2 regions of the Bacillus songklensis genome follow, and region 1 is predicted to be linked to the other one. Evidence: a T-box and tRNA genes for the amino acid it is inferred to sense, from the RefSeq annotation. Region 1 holds a T-box; the other holds one or more tRNA genes.

Evidence for each region. A T-box is a leader RNA that pairs with one kind of tRNA and senses whether it is charged. The one in region 1 lies ahead of pheS (phenylalanine--tRNA ligase subunit alpha), so its partner is inferred to be a tRNA-Phe.
Region 2: it has a tRNA-Phe gene. The T-box ahead of pheS (phenylalanine--tRNA ligase subunit alpha) is inferred to sense a tRNA for this amino acid. The anticodon was not compared.

What each region holds. Positions count from the first base shown of each region.
Region 1 is NZ_JBHRZT010000020.1:679,333-682,723, forward strand. It holds gene pheT (phenylalanine--tRNA ligase subunit beta) at 1-531, opposite strand, end outside; gene pheS (phenylalanine--tRNA ligase subunit alpha) at 547-1,581, opposite strand; T-box leader at 1,849-2,080, opposite strand; gene ACFOU2_RS06445 (TrmH family RNA methyltransferase) at 2,136-2,894, opposite strand; gene sspI (small acid-soluble spore protein SspI) at 3,009-3,221, shown strand.
Region 2 is NZ_JBHRZT010000052.1:533,630-537,020, forward strand. It holds gene ACFOU2_RS13945 (FbpB family small basic protein) at 632-757, opposite strand; tRNA gene ACFOU2_RS13950 (tRNA-Glu) at 1,076-1,147, shown strand; tRNA gene ACFOU2_RS13955 (tRNA-Val) at 1,216-1,291, shown strand; tRNA gene ACFOU2_RS13960 (tRNA-Gln) at 1,298-1,372, shown strand; tRNA gene ACFOU2_RS13965 (tRNA-Lys) at 1,389-1,464, shown strand; tRNA gene ACFOU2_RS13970 (tRNA-Arg) at 1,475-1,551, shown strand; tRNA gene ACFOU2_RS13975 (tRNA-Ala) at 1,771-1,846, shown strand; tRNA gene ACFOU2_RS13980 (tRNA-Asn) at 1,858-1,932, shown strand; tRNA gene ACFOU2_RS13985 (tRNA-Ser) at 1,967-2,059, shown strand; tRNA gene ACFOU2_RS13990 (tRNA-Phe) at 2,070-2,145, shown strand; tRNA gene ACFOU2_RS13995 (tRNA-Thr) at 2,153-2,228, shown strand; tRNA gene ACFOU2_RS14000 (tRNA-Tyr) at 2,364-2,448, shown strand; tRNA gene ACFOU2_RS14005 (tRNA-His) at 2,451-2,526, shown strand; tRNA gene ACFOU2_RS14010 (tRNA-Gly) at 2,540-2,613, shown strand; tRNA gene ACFOU2_RS14015 (tRNA-Ile) at 2,618-2,691, shown strand; gene ACFOU2_RS14020 (hypothetical protein) at 3,173-3,391, shown strand, end outside.

The sequences.
Region 1 (3,391 bases):
TAAGGCATCGGAACGGTTCGGAGTTAGCCCAAGCTCCAGCACTTCGTCATGTAAGTTTAATAGCTCAAGCGCATCTGAACCTACTTCTACATCGCTCGGAAACACAAAAATCCCTTCTTGATATTCTTTTGCTACAAACTTTCCTTCAATGCCGAGCTCCTGAAGTGAACAGATCATACCATTTGATTCTTCACCGCGAAGCTTGGCACGTTTGATTTTGAAATTGCCAGGTAACACAGCACCCACTTTAGCTACAGCTACTTTTTGTCCCTGTGCTACGTTCGGTGCGCCGCAAATAATTTGAACAGGCTCGCCTTCACCGAGATCTACTAAGCATTTGTTTAGCTTATCAGCATTCGGATGCTGCTCACGTTCCACGACATGTCCCACTACTACTCCGCTGATGCCTTCTCCTAATTCTTCCACGTTTTCAACTTCAATTCCACTTCTTGTAATTTTTTCAGCCAAGTCACTAGCTGAAATCCCTGTTAAATCTACATACTCTTGTAACCAACGATATGACACAAACATGTGCAGATCCTCCCTTTACGCTCGTTTAAATTGTTGTAAGAAACGTACATCGTTTGTATAGAAATGACGGATATCATCGACACCGTACTTTAGCATAGCAATACGCTCTGGACCCATACCAAAAGCAAAACCTTGATATTTCTTAGAATCATAACCCGCCATTTCAAGCACGTTCGGATGCACCATGCCAGCACCTAAAATTTCGATCCAGCCAGTCCCTTTACATACGTTGCAGCCATGCCCGCCGCATTTGTGGCAAGAAACGTCTACCTCAACAGATGGCTCTGTGAACGGGAAGAAACTTGGGCGAAGACGGATTTCACGCTCTTCACCAAACATTTTTTTGGCAAATACCTCAAGCGTCCCCTTTAGATCACTCATACGAATGTTTTCATCAATAACAAGGCCTTCAATTTGAGTAAATTGATGTGAGTGTGTCGCATCGTCATTGTCACGGCGATATACTTTACCAGGGCAAATAATTTTGATTGGTCCTTTACCTTGATTTTTTTCCATCGTACGTGCCTGTACAGGTGATGTGTGCGTACGGAGTAAAATTTCCTCCGTAATGTAGAAAGAATCTTGCATATCACGTGCCGGGTGGCCTTTTGGCAAGTTCAACGCCTCAAAGTTATAGTAGTCTTTTTCTACTTCAGGACCTTCGGCAATACAATAGCCCATTCTTAAAAATAAATCTTCAATCTCTTCGATAACCGCTGTTAGCGGATGATGATTTCCCACCTTTACCGGACGGCCTGGAAGTGTGACATCAATCGTTTCAGACGCCAGCTTACGCTCCACTTCTGCCTCCTCTAGTAACGCTTGCTTCGCTTCAAGACTTGAAGCGATCGCTTCGCGTACTTCGTTTGCCAATGCTCCCATTACAGGACGTTCTTCAGCAGATAATTTCCCCATTCCGCGCAATACTTCTGTAATCGGGCCTTTCTTTCCAAGATAAGCGACACGAACATCGTTCAGCTCTTTTAAGTCGTTTGCCGATTCAATTTTTACGATTGCTTCCTGCTGCAGCTCTTGTAAACGTTCTTTCATGCTAAAAATCCTCCTTTATATCATCCATCTTTTTATGATAAGAAAAGCGCAAGCGCCTTGGTCAGCCCCGACAAGCGCCGGCCGACTAAAAGCGACACGTCCTGCGGCAACGTCGGCACCAGTACATCCTGTACGTCGGAGGCCAGAAGGTGAAGCCGTTCTTTGACTTCACCGGCTGGACCGAAGCGGCTCGAGGGGCTGGGCGCTGGAGCTGGACACTGTGGTAAGCCAAAATTTCTTAAGCTTAAATAAAAAAACCTCCTCCCAAAAAGGGACGAGGTTTGATCGCGGTACCACCCTTATTTACGACAAACATATATATGCCGTACAACTTCATCTACATAACGGTTTAAACCGGAGCACCTTTACATCTACTGATGGTCCAAGTGTCAGCTCTTGAGGTGAATTCACTTATTCTGACCATAAAAATGCTTTCAGTCACGGCATTTCCTCCCTGGATGGCGAGCGATAAGCTACTCTTCTCTGTCTACGCTTTTTCATATGTAATTCATTTTGTTTCACTTTATTATATGGAAAAAGAAACGATGTTGCAACTACATCCCGCGTAAATAATACAGTAAAATTCCGGTTGCGACCGCTACATTAAGCGATTCACTTTTTCCATAAATCGGAATGTACAAATTTTCGTTTGTTTGTGCTAACAACTGCTCCTCCACACCATTTCCTTCATTGCCGACTAACAGAACAAACGAACCCACTGGTGGAACCTCCGTATAAGGACGACCATTCTCCAAGGAGGTTCCGTAAATTGGAACACCTTGCTCTTTTAAGACAGGAATAATGTCCTGGAGGTTCCCTTTAGTAATTGGCAAATGGAAAATTGCCCCTTGTGTTGAGCGGATAACCTTACTATTGTACAAGTCTACACTCCCCGTTCCCACTACAACAAGTTGAACGCCGGCAGCATCTGCTGTCCGAATGATCGTTCCGAGGTTTCCCGGATCCTGAATGGAATCAAGCAACAACACTTTTTGTGCATCTGCCGGTAACTCGTTGTGTTGTTGATAACATAATGCCGCGATTCCCTGGGGCGTTTCCGTATCAGATATCATTTTCATGATTTCATCACTTACGATGGTAATAGAAACATTGTCTACATTCCATGCAGAAGGGATATCCACATTCTCTGACACAATCAATTCTTTCACCACTTGTTTCGTCCTCAAGGCTTCTTCCACCAAATGATAACCTTCAATTAAAAACAATCCCGTTTTATCGCGTTCCTTTTTAGTATGTAGTTTCTTCCACATCTTCACTTGTGGATTTTTAACTGAATCAATTCTTTTCACCATTCTGTCCCCTTTTTTTAAACTGTTATCATTATATCTCAATTCTGTTTACATATAAAATACCCATAAGACTAACAATAATAGTGAGATTCTACATAACAATCGAGGTGACTAAACATGAGCTTGAATTTACGAAATGCTGTTATATCAAATGTTGCAGGGAATACACAACAAGAACTCGAAGCGACGATCATTGATGCCATTCAAAGCGGTGAAGAAAAAATGCTTCCAGGTTTAGGAGTTTTATTTGAAGTGATCTGGAAAAACTCCAATGAAGAAGATAAACACGAAATGCTTTCAACGTTAGAAAAAGGCTTGGGCAATAAATAGCATATTACAAATAACTGACAAAAGAATTAAACATTAAGAAGAGGCTGCCCAGAAGTTACAAACTTGGGGACAGCCTCTTCTTTCGAATTTTCGGGAGACCCCTTGAGTCTCTCGAAAATCTGAAAATGACTCTTTTACGTTAAAATAAACGCAAAAGAGTCATTTCATAT
Region 2 (3,391 bases), on a different contig from region 1:
TTAAAACTAAATATTCCTATATGGCTTAGGCTACCTACTCATGTAGGTAGCCTTCAGGTTGTGGGGAGACCTTTCGGGTTTTTCGACAACGTGAAAAAATACATATAAAAATAGTTTATATGTATTTTTTATTAGAAATCTTCTAGAATTTTTAAAATTGAGAGATATCACGATCTCTGTTACTTCACCTTTCAGTGTTTGTGTAAAAACTGAAGGAACGCGTTGAAGAACTAGAGAGTAAACTTACAAAGTTACATTAAAGGAAAGGTGATATCAAACCAAGCAAAGATTTCATTGCAGAAGGACAAATGGTACCTGATGATATGAAATATTAAAGACAATCTCTTTATAAAACCCATAATGAAGATTTTTAAAACTTTTATGGATATATTAAGGTATATATTGTAAATAGGAGTTGGAAAATATGGAAAAACCTCAAAAACCAGTAGCCGTTTGTGACGTTGTTTTATCCTCACTTGTGCAATTTGCCAACAATGAGAAGTCGAAATTGGAATTGGGCATTACCCTAAATGTCAAAGGAATGATTGTTTCTGGAACGTTAATAGGTTCTAGTACCTACTATTTTTCTATTACACGATTCGTTTTAGAATGTTCTCTCTTGTTTAATGGTTTAAGAGTCCCTTTGGCGTTTTTCTATACGCTTTTCAATTTTTTCTAGTGCTTGTTTATCATTAAGTAATTCTTGTTTATTCTCTTGCACTAGCTCTTCAAATGATTTTTTATATTTACGATTCATAATAACACTTCTTTCTTTTATATGAAATCAATCTAACCATGACTTACCTAAATAACAAAACAATTCTGTCATTTTGAAACATCAATAATTTAACAATTATGTGAATTATTGCGTGGGAACCGTACAATGTTTACTATCAACAAGATATAATGTTAATTTTTTTAGGGGAATTGACTTTAATAGAAAATAATATTAATATAATAAAGCGTCGATTTAATACGACGAAAAGAAAAAAAAGAAAAGAAGTTATTGACTTTTATTTTTTCAATTGATATTATGTAAAAGTCGCTTCTTAGCAATGATTAGGGGTTTTTATCTGGCCCGTTGGTCAAGTGGTTAAGACACCGCCCTTTCACGGCGGTAACACGGGTTCGAATCCCGTACGGGTCATCTAAAGGATGGCAGACTAAGTTCGCGACGTCCTGCCGCAACGTCTGCACTTGCACATCCTGTGCATCGGAGGATTAGCTCAGCTGGGAGAGCACCTGCCTTACAAGCAGGGGGTCGGCGGTTCGATCCCGTCATCCTCCACCATTATATTGGGCTATAGCCAAGCGGTAAGGCAACGGACTTTGACTCCGTCATGCGTTGGTTCGAATCCAGCTAGCCCAGCCATTCATTATTCATTGATGAGCCATTAGCTCAGTCGGTAGAGCATCTGACTTTTAATCAGAGGGTCGAAGGTTCGAGTCCTTCATGGCTCACCATTTTAATCATGCGCCCGTAGCTCAATTGGATAGAGCGTCTGACTACGGATCAGAAGGTTATGGGTTCGACTCCTGTCGGGCGCGCCATATTTAAGAAAAGCGGAGAAAGCCCGCTTAAACCGATAGGATGTTGGAGCTTCTGGCGGAAGAGACGACAGTCTCAACAGAAGAAGTGAAACAGCCGTAGTGAAAGAATTCACACATAATAACGGAAGTAGCTTAGCTTGGTATAGAGCACATGGTTTGGGACCATGGGATCGCAGCAGGTTTGAATCCTTTCTTCCCGACCGTTCATTAAATAATCATGGGGCCTTAGCTCAGCTGGGAGAGCGCCTGCTTTGCACGCAGGAGGTCAGCGGTTCGATCCCGCTAGGCTCCACCATTTCAAATCATTCCACAGTAGCTCAGTGGTAGAGCAATCGGCTGTTAACCGATTGGTCGCAGGTTCGAATCCTGCCTGTGGAGCCATTTTTATTTTATACTCACTAAATTATAAAATAACGGAGGAATACCCAAGTCCGGCTGAAGGGATCGGTCTTGAAAACCGACAGGGGTGTCAAAGCCCGCGGGGGTTCGAATCCCTCTTCCTCCGCCATTTATAAAAAGGCTCGGTAGCTCAGTTGGTAGAGCAAAGGACTGAAAATCCTTGTGTCGGCGGTTCGATTCCGTCCCGAGCCACCACTATTTAGCCGGTGTAGCTCAATTGGTAGAGCAACTGACTTGTAATCAGTAGGTTGGGGGTTCAAGTCCTCTCGCCGGCACCATTATAAGAAAAGCGAAGGCGCCTGTTTAATCTTGAGAGGCGTTGGAGCTTCTGACCCGGAAACCGTTCTTTGGTTTCATGGACAGAAGTGAGACGACCGAAAGATTAGGAGCCATAGCTGGACAAAGCAAACAACGGAGGGGTAGCGAAGTGGCTAAACGCGGCGGACTGTAAATCCGCTCCCTCAGGGTTCGGCGGTTCGAATCCGTCCCCCTCCACCATGGCGGTTGTGGCGAAGTGGTTAACGCACCAGATTGTGGCTCTGGCATTCGTGGGTTCGATTCCCATCAATCGCCCCATAAAGTGAAATTTGCGGGTGTAGTTTAGTGGTAAAACCTCAGCCTTCCAAGCTGATGTCGTGAGTTCGATTCTCATCACCCGCTCCATTACGGGCCTATAGCTCAGCTGGTTAGAGCGCACGCCTGATAAGCGTGAGGTCGATGGTTCGAGTCCATTTAGGCCCATCTAGAAATATTTTTATATGACCTACTTCAAAAAGAGAGTTCATTTTTTCAATCCTCTTTTTTGTTGTAGATAATCCGTCCCATGTCAACTCCTCTTGAACCGCAGCAAGAGGAGTTTTTTTATGAAACGTTTTCTTTCACTAATGGAGGTCAGTGGAACAAGAAGCATAATTTTTAAAAAAACGTGATGTATTGAGACTGGTAATGAAGAGATTGATTTCTAATGAAGTATAGAATCAGTCATTCAATCCTATACAATCAGAATATATTTAATAGAGAATGAACAAACTAATTAAAGCATGAGAAACTGAAATTTCATGGTTTTCCTTTCGGAGATACCTTCTGATATTAATTTGGAGGTATCTTTATTTTTGTTTCTCCTAGGGAATTTTTTTGGAAAAGTCACTCATAATTCCATACATATGGGGAATGATAAGCAAAGACCTAGAGGTCATACATACATGAAGAAAGGAGAATGACCATGAATAAAAAATGGTTTCTCATGTTAATAGGTACATTGTTATCTGCCATGTTGATGGTGGGCTGTAACGGTGATCAGGAGCCGCCTCCAGAAGATAACAATGATGTCAATGACAACAATGGTAATAATGACAACAATGGTAATAATGACAACAATGGTAACAATGGTAATAATGATAACGCACCTGGCGTTGATGAAGATGATAACATGTTTAAAGAT